Regions from separate parts of the Pseudonocardia ailaonensis genome, predicted to be linked through region 1. Evidence: riboswitches for the same ligand, from Rfam matches in the RefSeq annotation. Region 1 holds a riboswitch; each other region holds the start of a gene.
What was found. A riboswitch is a leader RNA that binds a small molecule or an ion and turns the genes downstream of it on or off. The one in region 1 is predicted to bind S-adenosylmethionine.
Positions count from the first base shown of each region.

Region 2: linked by a shared signal. The riboswitch ahead of thrC (threonine synthase) and the one ahead of ABD324_RS16040 (ABC transporter substrate-binding protein) in region 1 are both predicted to bind S-adenosylmethionine.
Region 3: linked by a shared signal. The riboswitch ahead of ABD324_RS06930 (aminotransferase class V-fold PLP-dependent enzyme) and the one ahead of ABD324_RS16040 (ABC transporter substrate-binding protein) in region 1 are both predicted to bind S-adenosylmethionine.
Region 4: linked by a shared signal. The riboswitch ahead of ABD324_RS17660 (LLM class flavin-dependent oxidoreductase) and the one ahead of ABD324_RS16040 (ABC transporter substrate-binding protein) in region 1 are both predicted to bind S-adenosylmethionine.

Region 1 covers NZ_BAAAQK010000009.1:24,597-27,796, forward strand. Annotated here, with positions in the region: gene ABD324_RS16040 (ABC transporter substrate-binding protein) at 1-1,605, opposite strand, end outside; SAM riboswitch class I at 1,824-1,916, opposite strand; gene ABD324_RS16045 ((2Fe-2S) ferredoxin domain-containing protein) at 2,192-2,884, opposite strand; gene ABD324_RS16050 (ABC transporter substrate-binding protein) at 3,046-3,200, shown strand, end outside.
Region 2 covers NZ_BAAAQK010000007.1:34,210-37,409, forward strand. Annotated here, with positions in the region: partial or broken gene ABD324_RS14840 (ComEC/Rec2 family competence protein) at 1-127, shown strand, start outside; gene thrC (threonine synthase) at 527-1,789, opposite strand; SAM riboswitch class I at 1,796-1,941, opposite strand; gene holA (DNA polymerase III subunit delta) at 2,153-3,121, shown strand.
Region 3 covers NZ_BAAAQK010000004.1:101,185-104,384, reverse strand. Annotated here, with positions in the region: gene ABD324_RS06940 (hypothetical protein) at 1-623, opposite strand, end outside; gene ABD324_RS06935 (hypothetical protein) at 623-952, opposite strand; gene ABD324_RS37145 (putative leader peptide) at 1,242-1,328, opposite strand; SAM riboswitch class IV at 1,806-1,919, shown strand; gene ABD324_RS06930 (aminotransferase class V-fold PLP-dependent enzyme) at 1,966-3,200, shown strand, end outside.
Region 4 covers NZ_BAAAQK010000009.1:380,958-384,157, forward strand. Annotated here, with positions in the region: gene ABD324_RS17655 (LLM class flavin-dependent oxidoreductase) at 1-586, opposite strand, end outside; gene ABD324_RS17660 (LLM class flavin-dependent oxidoreductase) at 586-1,728, opposite strand; SAM riboswitch class I at 1,926-2,018, opposite strand; gene ABD324_RS17665 (winged helix-turn-helix transcriptional regulator) at 2,064-2,417, opposite strand; gene ABD324_RS17670 (alpha/beta fold hydrolase) at 2,542-3,200, shown strand, end outside.

The sequences.
Region 1 (3,200 bases):
CTTCCAGGCGTCGTGCAGCTGGATCCGGGACGAGGCGTCGAAGGTGATGCCGTGGGTGTTCGCGGCCGCGGCGAGCACCGTGGTCAGCTCGGTGACCGGGACGAAGTAGCCGTCCTGGAGGACCTGCTGCTGCGCCTGGTCGACGATTCCGGTCCGCTTGGTCGCGTCCGGCTCGCCGGCCTGGGCGACCAGCAGCGACTGCAGCGGGCCCTGCGGCACGCGGAAGAAGTTCGCGCCCGCCGTGGAGAACTGGCCGCGCAGGATGTCCGGGTCCGCCCGGGTCACGTTGAACCACAGCGCCGAGAAGTCGCCGGCGGACTGCACGGCCGCGGCCTGCGCGATCGGGACCTCCTGCAGTGCGATGTCGATGCCGACGGCCTTGGCCTGCTGCTGGATGAGCTCCAGGGCCGGCTTGTTGGTGGCCGCCACCGGCGAGTAGGTCACCGGGATGGTCAGCTTCTGGCCGTCCTTGGCGCGGATGCCGTCCGGGCCCGGGGCCCAGCCGGCCGCGTCGAGTGTCGACTTCGCCTTGGCGGCGTCGAACCCGAGCTGCGCGGAGTCGTCCGAGTAGGACGGTGTGGTGGAGGCCAGCACGCTGGTGGCGGGCTTGGTCTGCGACGGGAAGACCGCGCTCACGATCTCCTGGCGGTTGAGCGCCACGGTCAGGGCCTGCCGCACCGCCGGGTCGGTCACGATCGGCTTGCTGTTGTTGAAGGCGATGCCGAACACCACACCCGGGTTGGAGCGGGCGAGCAGCTGCGCGCCGGCGCCGGTCAGCGGCGCCTCGTCCTGCTGGCCGATGCTCCCGATCGCGTCGATCTCACCGGACTGCAGCGAGCCGGTGCGCACCCCGGACTCCGGGACGATCCGGAACTCCAGCGTGTCGAGGTAGGCGTCTCCCGGGTGCGAGAACAGGGAGGAGCCCCAGTTGTAGCCGGTGCGCTTCGCCAGGGTGATCGAGGCGTTCTTGGTGTAGTTCTGCAGCGTGAACGGGCCGGAGCCGATCACGCCGGCGCAGCGCTCGTCGTCCGACTTGGCGACCGTGGCCGGGGACAGGATGCCGAGGCTGTGGGTGGCGGTGGCCTGCAGGAACTGGGCGCTCGGCTGGCCGAAGTTCACGGTGAACTGGGTGGGGCTCGCCACGGTCGTGCCGGTGTAGCCCGCCAGGTAGCCCTTGGCGAGGGTCGCCCGGGCCCCGAGCTGGCCGATCCTGTCGAAGTTCGCCTTCACCGCGTTCGCGTCGAGTGCGGTGCCGTCGGAGAACGTCACGCCGGAACGGAGCGTGAAGGTGAAGCTCTTCGCGTCGGGCGAGGCCTGCCAGGCCGTGGCCAGGTACGGCTTGATCTCTCCGGTCTTCGGGTCCTGGTCGGTCAGCGAGTCGACCAGCTGACGGACCGAGTAGATCGTGTCGTTGCTGCCGACCTGCTGGGGATCGACGCAGCCCGCGTCGCTGCCGACCGCGAACCGCAGGGTCCCTCCGGTCTGCGGCGGTCCGGCGTCGGCGTCGGTACCGGCGCTCGAACCCCCGCCGCAGGCGGCCAGGGCCAGGGAGGCTGCGGCGAGGAGGGCCGGGAGCAGCAACGCCCGGCGCGATCGTGCGGTCATGGCGGGAGGTGGTCCTTCACAGGGGACCCTGCCGGGGGCAGGGCGGAGCGGACACCCGGCGCAGGTCGGCGACGGGCGGGATTCCGGACGGGCAGGTGCCACGCCGCGGGCGCGGCAGGCGGTGGATCGGGCGAGGAGCGCCGGGTCAGGCCCGACAGGCCGCGCTGGCCGTCCGCAGCAGGTCGACGTGGCGCCTGCGCACACCGAGGAACACGGATCCTCCATCGTTCCCGGCATGAGCACCCGCACCCGCGGACGGGGGGTTGCTGCGGCGTCGTCGAGCCAGGTCTCTCAGCCGCTCTGGATGGTGTGGCCCGGGTGGGCCTCCTGCACTGTACGTCGCATCCGGGCCGTCCCGTCAATGCCGCGGCGCGGACTGTGACCCAGGCCCGCCCGATCGGCCGGGACGTGTCCGGACACTCGCCGGACACCCTCCCACCAGGCAAGATGCGGGATCCGGTCGAACGGACATTGCACGCGTCGGCGCGCCCCGTCCGCCGCTCGTGCCGGACCGGGACGGAGCCTCACGCGTCGTCGTCCCGCCCGGGAGGCGTCCACACAGGACCACGTCGCGGACGGCCGAGGGCTACGCCGGCGCGTCCGGGTCGCCGACCAGGGCGCGGGCCCGCTCGGCGTCGACCGCCTCGTGCCAGTCGCCCGCCGGGTTGTCGATCACGAGCGGGCCGAGGTTGCACGGGCCGAGGCAGCCGATCGGGGTCACGAGCACGTCGCGCCCCCGCGCCGCGGCGGCCAGGGCGCGATGGGTGTCCCCCGCGCCGTAGACGGTGCAGCGCGGCCCGCGACAGACCAGCAGGTGACGGGCGGGGTCGTCGCGCACCGACCAGGCCGGGCTGCGGAACGCACCCGGGCTGGTCGTGACCGGCGCCGCGTCGCCGAGGGCCAGGTCGGCGAGCAGCGCGGCCATGCCGGGGGCGGTGGCCGGCGGCGGACTCAGCAGCACCCGCAGGGTCGCCCCCCGGGACTCCCGCCAGTGCGCCGCGGCGCGGGCGGTCCAGGTGCGCAGGTAGGGATCGACCGGCAGGGCGAGCGGCACGAGAACGACCTCGTCGGCCCCCTCGACGTCGTGGGCCCCGCCGATCCCGGTGGCCCGGGCGGCGATCTCGTCGAGCACCGCGGCGACGGACGGATCGGCCTGGTCGAGGTACGCGACGCGGACGGGCCGGCCCGCGCGCTCGGCGACCCGGCCGGCCAGCGCGGCCAGGGACCGTTCGTCCACACCGGACGGTGTGGGGCGGGCGACGAGGACGAGGTGGCGCATCGGTGCCTTCCGGGGAGATGGACGAAGCTCACAAGAAGTATGACTAGTTGTTCATGTGTTCGCTTGTTAACTTCGTCGCGTCGTCGAGGCGGACCGTCCGGTCCGTCGCCCGATCCCGTGTCACCCGATTCCTGTCACTCGACTATCCGGAGGCGAGGCCCGTGAGCCGGCCATCCCCCGCGGTCTGGCGCCGAGCGCTCGCCGCCCTGCTGTTCGTGCTGGTGACGGCGGGGTGCGCCACGACGGGACAGCCGTCCGCCGCCGCCGGCCCACCCACCCTCACCCTCGCGACCGGCTTCACGATCGACGACCTGGA
Region 2 (3,200 bases), on a different contig from region 1:
GGTGCTCCGCGCGACCACGCCGGCGGGTCGCGTCCTGCTCACCGGGGACGTCGAGCTCGACGCCCAGGCCGCGTTGCTGCACTCGGGCGCGGACCTGCGCGCCGACATCCTCAAGGTCCCGCACCACGGATCCCGCTCCACGAACCCGGACTTCCTGCGGGCGGTGTCGCCGCGGGCGGCGCTGGTCAGCGTCGGCGCCGGCAACCCCTACCGGCACCCCAACGCCGGGGTGCTCGACCAGCTGACCCGGTCCGGGACGGTGGTGCGGCGCACCGACCAGAGCGGGGACGTCGCGGTGACCGCCGCGGACGAGATCGTGGCCCGGGGCGAGCCGCTCCCGGCCCCGCGCGGGACGAGACGGGGGCGGCGCCGCCGGCGACGGCGTGGACGGGACCCCGACGACGGCGCCGGTCCCGATCCGCAGCCCCGGGTGAGGGCGCCGAGCACTGCCGCGGCGCCACCCGGCCGAGGAGGTCAGGCCCCGGGAGCGGTGGTGGACCCGCCGCCGCTCCCGGTGGGAGGACGCTCAGCGGCCCTCGAGGGCCTCCGCGACGGCGGCGCTGGTGGCCGGCACGGTGGCGGTCGGGCGCGCGGTGTCGGACACGGCGTCGAGGGTCTTGAGGCCGTCGCCGGTGATCAGCAGGACGGTCTCGGCATCCCGGTCGATCAGGCCGGCCTCGATCAGCTTCCGCGCGGTGGCCACCGTGACGCCGCCGGCGGTCTCGGCGAACACACCCTCGGTGCGGGCGAGGAGCGTGATGCCCTCGCGCACCTCGTCGTCCGTCACCTGGCCGACCGCACCGCCGGTGCGGCGCACCGAGTCGAGCACGTACGGGCCGTCCGCCGGGTTGCCGATCGCGAGCGAGCGGGCGATGGTGTCCGGCTTCACCGGCTGGATGAAGTCGACGCCGGCTTCGAACGCGGTGGCCACGGGCGAGCAGCCGGAGGCCTGGGCGCCGAAGATCTTGTAGGGCTTGTCCTCGACCAGGCCGAGCTTCACGAACTCGCCGAAGCCCTTGTCCACCTTGGTGAGCTGCGAGCCGGAGGCGACCGGGATGACGATCTGGTCCGGGAGCCGCCAGCCGAGCTGCTCGGCGACCTCGTAGCCCAGGGTCTTGGAGCCCTCGGCGTAGTAGGGCCGGACGTTGACGTTCACGAACGCCCAGTCCTCGTGCTCCGCGGCCAGCTCCGTGGCCAGGCGGTTGACGTCGTCGTAGTTGCCGTCGACCGCGAGCAGCGTGCCACCGTAGACGGCGGTCGTGGTGATCTTGGCCTGCTCCAGGTTGGAGGGGATCAGGACCACGGAGTCCCAGCCGGCCCGCGCGGCCGCGGCCGCCACGGCGTTGGCCAGGTTGCCGGTCGAGGGGCAGCAGAGCACGGAGAAGCCGAGTTCGCGGGCGGCGGCGAGGGCGACGGCGACGACCCGGTCCTTGAAGGAGTGCGTGGGGTTGCCGGTGTCGTCCTTGATCCAGAGCTTGCGCACGCCGAGCTCGGCGGCGAGCCGGTCCGCCTGGATGAGGCGGGTGAAGCCGGGCTCGGTGTTGGCGTGCTCGCGCACGTCCGACGGGACGGGGAGCAGGTCCTGGTAGCGCCAGATCGACTTGGGGCCGGCCTCGATGGACTCGCGGGTGACCTTCGGGAAGTCGTACGCGATCTCGAGTGGGCCGAAGCACTGGCTGCAGGCGAACTCGGCGGCCAGCGCGCTCTGGTGGCCGCACTCCCGACAGGACAGGGCGCGCGCGGAGCCGAGGTCGTACGAGGTCGCAGTGGTGTCAGCAGTGAGAGTCATCAGATCTCCTCATCTGTCCCGCTCGCGCGGGCCGGAATTGGCACCTGGTTCGTCGACGTGCGCACACCACGAAGGTGCAACGCGCGGATCGTCGTTCGACGCCGGTTGCCGGGGCTTCAACGGGCCGTTCCCTCTGCCCCTCTGGATGAGCCATGTGAAGTTGTTCCCCGGCCGCGGGCCGCACTGGGCCCGAAAGATCCGGATGCCGTGCACGTTACGGCACCTCGGGGCGCCCCTGCCAGCGGAATCCAGGATCTGGGAGCCGGGTCACGGATTGTCGGTGCGGTGCGCGACGATGCGGGGGACCCGTCCCCCGACAGCCCCGAGCCGCCCCGCGCGGCGCGGTACCGAGTGAGGAGCCCCATGCCGGCCACGAAGCCGCCCGACCCGCTCCAGCTGGTCGTGGGTGAGGAGGAGCTGCTGGTCGAGCGGGCCGTGCAGGGCATCCTGCGGGCGGCCCGGGCGGCGGATCCCGCGGCCGACATCATGCGGTTCAAGCCGTCGGAGATCACGCCGGGCGAGCTGGCCGGGCACCTGAGCCCGTCGCTGTTCGCCGAGGGCCGCGTCGTGGTGGTCCAGGGCGCGCACGAGGCCGGCAAGGAGGTCGCCGCGGCGATCCTCGCCTACGCCGCCGAACCCGCCGACGGGATCGTGCTGGTCGCGGTGCACGCGGGCGGGGCGCGCGGCAAGCAGCTGATGGACGACCTGCGCAAGCGCGGCGCGAACGTCACCCGCTGCGACAAGCTCTCCCGGGCGGAGGAGCGGGCGGAGTTCGTGCGCGCCGAGGCGAAGCGCGAGGGCGGGATGATCACCGCGGACGCCGTGGCGGCGCTGCTGGAGGCCGTGGGCTCCGACCTGCGCGAGCTCGCCGCCGCCACCGCGCAGCTCGTCGCCGACACCGGCGGCCGGGTCGACGGCGACGCCGTGCGCCGCTACCACCGCGGGCGGGCGGAGTCGTCCGGCTTCGCGGTGGCCGACAAGGCGGTGGCGGGGGACCGGTCGGGGGCGCTCGAGGCGTTGCGGTGGGCGTTGGTGCTCGGGGTCGCGCCGGTCCTGGTGGCCGACGCGTTGGCGGATGCGGTGCGCACGCTGGCGAAGGTCGGCTCGGCCGGGCGGGGGGATCCCAACCGGCTGGCCGGCAGCCTCGGCATGCCGCCCTGGAAGATCCGCAAGGCCCAGGGGCAGGTCCGCTCCTGGCACCCGGACGGGCTGGCGGTCGCGATCGCGGCGACGGCGCAGGTCAACGCGGACGTCAAGGGCGCGGCGGCCGACCCCGGCTACGCCCTCGAACGGGCGGTCCTGGCGATCGTCGACGCCCGCGGCACGAGCTGACCCCGAGATCCCGCCCGCCGGCCCGGTACCGCGCGGCGGCCCGTTCGCTCACCGGTCAGGAGCGAGAGTGCCGTTCGCT
Region 3 (3,200 bases), on a different contig from region 1:
CCCATGTAGGTCCCGTACGCCGTGCCGTCCTTCAGCACCCAGTACGCGTCCGGCACCGACCCGCAGAGGGTCTGGCTGGGGAGGCTGATGCCGGAGAGCTTGAGCTCCGGCAGCGCGGCCACGTCGAACACGTAGGTGGCCGCCGAGTAGAGGCCGCCCGCGTAGATCTTGTCGCCCTTGCGCCACGAGTACTGCATGTGGTGCGGCTCGTTCTCCACCAGCGGGCCGACGGTCGCGGTGTTGACGACCTTGCCGTAGCTGGGCGAGCCCTTGGTGACGTCGACGACGGCCATGAAGTCCGGCCCCGGCAGGGCGTTGCGCACCTTGTCGGTCGGGTTCTGCAGCGACCCCGGCAGGTTCTTCACGTCCGGCACGACGGTGTCGGCGGCGTTCTCGTCGCCCGCCCAGACCACCATGTACTCGGGACGGGTACCCGCCTGGTGGGAGCCCTTGGCCGCGTCGTCGATGTTGTTCTCGACCCAGTAGTCCTTACCGTCGGCCCCCTTCACGGTGGAGCGGACGGTCTGGACGTCGGCGTACGCGTCCCCGCCCGGGATCGTGGTCACCCCGGCGACGATGCCGAGGGCCAGCAGCCCGAGGAGGATCTTCTTCGGGGCGCGCATCAGGTCGGCAGGATCTTCGTCGCGCCGACGACGGACTGCACGAGCCCGGTGACGGGCACGCCGGCCGGCGCGACGTCACGGCCCTGGTTCAGCAGGTCGCCCTGGCCGAACGCGGTCTGCGATCCCTCCACGTACGGCGCGGTGGGCGCCGGCGCGGGCTCGGGCTCGTTGTGCGCGGTGAGCAGCGGCGCGGTGTCCGGGACCAGGTCCGGGGTGGCGGCGTACGCCGCTCCCGGGAGGACGGCGAACGCGGCGCCGGTCAGGGTCGCGATCCCGGCGAGCCGGGTGAGGGTGGCCGACCGGGGTGGTCGGTGACGGTGTCGGGGCACGGTGTTTCTCCGGTTTCTTCTTCAGTGGGGAGCCGAACGGCCGCGGCGGTCGCACGGTCCGGGCCCGTCATCCGATGTGGACGAACGGGGGCGGGCCGGGCGCGGGCCGGGGCCGTGGCGCACGCCCGACGGGCCGTTCCCGGGTACGGGGCGGCCCGGCGGCACGAGGGGTGCGGCACCCGCGTCCGGACCCGGACGACCGCGAGCGGCGGCCGGGCGAGGAGGGCGCGGGGACGGAGGTGCGCCGGAGCGAGGATCGGGGAGACGGGCCCGGGGACGGGCCCGGGTCTCAGCTCACCGTCGCGCTACACAGCGCACTCGCCACGCGGCGCAGGTCGACATGACGTCGACTCGCGAAGGTGTCGGTGAGGCGCATGGCCGAAACCCTGTCATCCGGACGGAGCAGTCATTGCCACCGGGGTCGGGCAAAGGGCGATCCCACGCCGTTCCGGAACCGTTTCGAGGGGCATTTCGTGGCCCAGGTCACGCGATTTCGGCGCCATTTCGCGCCCCCGATCCCCCACTCGCCGACCTGTCACACCCACCCTTTATTCACCCGATCGTGGGAGTAAATCCGGGAACCGATCACGTGGCACGGCGCCCGACGGGCGCGACGCCCCGGCCGTCACCCACACGCGTCGAGCCGGAATCCACCGCTCCTCCACCGACCGTGATCGTCGCGACGGGCCGACAGGGAAAGGCGCGGTAATGGCGGCGCAATGGCCGCCCACCACCATCCGGCCCGGACATTCCGCACCACTCTGGAACGGTCGTCCGGCAAATGTCCGGGCATTGTCCTGGGGTCGGGATCACACTTGACCGGCCGCGCGGGATTCGCTTACCGTCGGTGCCAGGTCAAGAGCGCCAGCGTCAAGCCCCGGCTCGCTGGCCGGCAACCCTCCTCCGCGGCGGGGTGCTCCGGGTGACGACCAGGCCGTCGCGGCACCGCGATCGGCAAGCGCGGACTCCTGTGCGTCAGCACCGGGTCCTGTAGTGATCCGGGAGGATCCGTCATGTCCGATGCGCCCACCACGCTCGCCTGTCCCGCCACCTTCCCCGCCCCGGCGGGCCGCGGTCCGGCGCCGCGCGGGTCGGCCACCGGCCCGTCCAGCACCCCGGCCACCGGCAGCTCGGTCACCGGCTCCCCGGCCACCGCCACGTCGGCCGCCCTCCCGGAGCTCGTCGGCACCGGCCTGCCGGTCCCGCTGGTCGACGGCCGGACCGTGCCCTACGCGAACCTCGACCTCGCCGCCAGCGCCCCGGCGCTGAAGGCCGTCGCGGACCACGTCGCCGCGCTGCTCCCCTACTACTCCAGCGTGCACCGCGGGGCGGGCTACGCCTCCCAGGTCTGCACCGCGGCGGTCGAGGGCGCCCGCGACGTCGTCGCCCGGTTCGTGCGGGCCCGCGAGGACGACGTCGTCGTGTTCACCCGCAACACCACGGACGCCCTGAACCTGCTGGCCGGCGCGGTCCCCGGCGCCACCCTGTGCCTCGACGTCGAGCACCACGCCACGCTGCTCGCCTGGCGGGGCACCGACCACCGCGTGCTGCGCGCCCCGGACACCCTCGCCGAGACCCTCGAGCTGCTGCGCGAGGAGCTCGCCGCCCGGCCCACGGCCCTGCTGGCGATCACCGGCGCCTCGAACGTGACCGGCGAGATCCCGCCGATCGCCGAGATCTGCGCGATCGCCCACGCCGCCGGCACCCGCGTGGTGCTCGACGCCGCGCAGCTCGCCCCGCACCGCCGGGTCGACGTCGCCGCCTGGGGCGTGGACTACCTGGTGCTCTCCGGCCACAAGCTCTACGCGCCCTACGGCACCGGCGTGCTGGTCGGCCGCCGGGACTGGCTCGACGTCGCCACCCCGTACCTCGCCGGCGGCGGCGCGGTGACCCACGTCGGTGTCGAGGGCGGGCACGCCGAGGTCAGCTGGGCGCCCGCGCCGCACCGGCACGAGGCCGGCACCCCGAACGTCCTCGGCGCCGCGGCGCTCGCCGCCGCGTGCAAGGCCCTGGACCCGGTGATCGACGAGATCGCCCCGGCCCACGAGCGCGCGCTGCTCGCCCGGCTGGTCGACGGCCTCAGCGGCATCGCCGGGGTCCGCCCGCTGCGGATCTGGGCGGACGCGCCGGATCGCGTCGGCGTCGCGAGCTTCACCGTGCGGGACGTCCCGGCCGGCCTGGTCGCCGCCGCGCTGTCCGCCGAGCACGGCATCGGCGTGCGGGACGGCCGCTTCTGCGCCCACCCGCT
Region 4 (3,200 bases), 360 kb from region 1:
TGCTGGCCCGCACGATCGGGGGTCGTCCCTGCCGCGACGGCGGCACCGCCAGCCGGCCGTGCACCACGAACTGCTCGCTCTCGTGGTCGACCACCGCACCGGACCACAGGTCCGTGACGATCCCCACGAACTCCTCGGCCCGGGCGTAGCGGGTGTCGCGCGGCGGGTGCGAGGGCAACCCGAAGTTGGCGGCGGCCGCACCGGAGTGCGAGGTCACCACGTTCCACCCGAGCCGGCCGCCGACGAGGACGTCGAGCGAGAGCAACCGCTCCGCGAGCCGGAACGGGTCGTTGTAGGTGGTCGACGCGGTGAGCAGGAACCCGAGGTGCTCGGTGGCCTCGATCGCCGCCGTCCAGGCCGTGAAGCGGTCCAGCCCGTCGGCCACTGAGCTGGTCGGGTCGGTGATCTGCGAGGCGTCGCCGGTGAACACCGCGTCGAGCAGGCCGGCCTCGGCCAGCTGTGCGAACTCGGCCCAGTAGGCCGGGTCGTAGAGGGCGAACCGCGTGAGCCGCGGGGAGAGCCAGGCCGACGGCAGGTTGCCGTAGGTCCGCAGGTTGTAGGCGAGGAAGATCCCGTCGCGCGCCATCAGACGCCCCACGCCTTGGCCAACAGCTCGTAGCTGCGGACCCGGTCGGTGTGGTCGGTGGTGATCGTGGTGACGACCAGCTCGTCGGCGCCGGCGACGCGGGCGAGGGTCTTCAGCTGCTCGGTGACGGTGGTGGGTGAGCCCACGAACTGGGTGTCGACCCTGTCCTGCACCGCCGACCGCTCCCGGTCGGTCCACTCGCGGGCCAGAGCGTCTTCCGGCGTGACGTACGGGTGGGCGCCGCGGCCGCTGCGGATGTCGAGGACCCACTGTGCGTACGGGGCGGCGAGCTCCCGGGCCCGCTCGTCGTCGTCCGCGACGACGACGTCCGCGGACACCAGCACGTGCGGCTCGGCGACCCGGCCGGGCCTGAACGCCGCCCGGTAGGCCGCCACCGCGTCGAGCGTCGCGCTCGGCGAGGTGTGGTAGTTCGCCGCGAAGGGCAGCCCCAGCTCCCCCGCCACCTGCGCACTCGCCCCGGCACTGGCCCCCAGGACCAGGACCTCGACGTCGGCGCCCCGGGCCGGGGTGACCTCGAGCGGCCGCCCGTCCGGACGGGTCGAGGTGCCGTCGAAGTAGGACAGGATGTCCCGGACCTGGGCGCGGTAGTCCGGCGGGAGGTCGTCCGCGCTGAAGCCCAGCAGCTCCCCGAACGTCCCGAACAGCGACAGATCCCCGACGAACCGGGCGGGTGGCGGGATCAGCAACCCGTCGACCACGCGGGCGGGCGGTGCCGGGGGCGGCGCCGCCGCTCCGGGGGCGGCCTGTCCCTGACGGATCAACGTGAGCAGCTTGTGCAGGTCGAACCGGCCCAGCCCGACGTCGATCCGCCCCGGGTACACCGCACCCACCGTCCCGAACTGTTCGGCGACCGACAGCGGGGCCGTGTTCGGCAGCTGCACCGCACCGGATCCGACCCGGATCCGACCCGTCGCCGCGGCGATCAACGCCACCAGCACCGGCGTGGACGACGACGCCACACCGGGATTGAGGTGGTGCTCGGCCACCCAGTACCGGTGGTAGCCGGCGCGCTCCGCGACCTGCGCGAGATCGATCGAGTTGCGCAGCCCGTCCCCGGCCGTCCCGCCGGCGGGCACCGGGGAGAGATCGAGGACGGACAGCGGCGGACGGACTGCGGGCACGGCGGGACCTCCGGGAGAGGGGCCCGGGCACAGGAGGGCGCACGCGGGCCGCGCGAGGAAAGGGGAAAGGCGGTCGGGGACTCAGCCCGGACAGCAGGCACTGGCGACGCGCAGCAGGTCGACATGGCGCCGCTGTGCTCCGACGAATCCCTCCACGGAGCACCCTGCCGCGGACCCTGCGCCGACCCTCATCCCCGCCCCCATCGCTCCCGGCATGAGCACCCGCACCGCGAGGCGGCGGGTTGCTGCGGCGTCACTGAGCCAGGTCTCTCGGCCGCTCTGGATGGTGGCCCGAAGGCCGTGCCCCGACTCTACGTCGCGCGGGCGGCCCGCCGTCAAGACTCCGCCGCACGCCTCACGTCCGCCCGGGCGGCGTCGACCTCCGGCATGTGCCGTTCGGCCCACTCCCGCAGCGCCGCCAGCGGCACCTCCAGCGAGTCCCCGAGCGGGGTGAGCCGGTAGAACACCCGCGGCGGGACGGTGTGTTCGACCCGGCGCGCGACGAGACCGTCGGCCACGAGGTTCTGCAACGTCGTGGACAGCATCTTCTGCGAGACGCCCGGGATCCGGCCGCGCAGCTCCGTGAACCGCAGCTCGCCGGCTGCGGCCAGGACCTTGACCACCATCGACGTCCACTTGGTCCCGATGCGGTCCAGCAGCTTCCGGGTCGCGCAGGTGGGATCGAACAGGTCGCCCCGGCGGCCGCCACGGGTTACCCCGGCCTCACCACCTGACGTCGAGGTGCCGTCTTCCGCGAGCTCCGACATCCGCCTAGCGTCCCACCGGTCACTATTCGTGACCAGGGGAGGAACAGTGACCGAGCAGGTAAGGACGCGGACGAACGGGATCGAGCTGAACGTCGCCACCGCGGGCGCCGGGCCGCCGGTCGTTCTCCTGCACGGCTTCCCGCACACCTGGCGGGTGTGGTCGGAGATCATCGGCCCGCTGTCCGGTGGCCATCGCGTCCTGGCCCCGGACCTGCGCGGCTTCGGGGACAGCGAGGCGTCGGGCGAGGGCCTCGACGCCGGGACCCTCGCCACCGACATCGAGGGCCTGCTCGGCGGCGAGTCCGCCACCGTGGTCGCGCTCGACGCGGGCGTGCCGGTCGCCTTCCTGCTCGCCCTTCGTCGCCCGGACCTCGTGCGCAGGCTCGTGCTGGTCGAGGGCACGCTCGGCACGCTCCCCGGCGCCGAGGACTTCCTCGCGGGTGGTCCCCCGTGGTGGTTCGGCTTCCATGCCGTCCCCGGCCTCGCCGAGACCGTGCTGGCCGGCCACGAGGCCGAGTACGTCGGCTGGTTCTACGACCAAGGGACCCGGGGGCGGGGTGTTCGCCCCGACGTCCGGGAGGCCTTCGGCCGCGCCTACGCCCGGCCCGGCGCGCTGGGCCGCACCCTGGGGTTCTACCGTGCCCTGCCCCGCACCGGATCCCAGCTCGCCGAGGCGGCGAGCCGGACCCGGCTGACGGTGCCGAC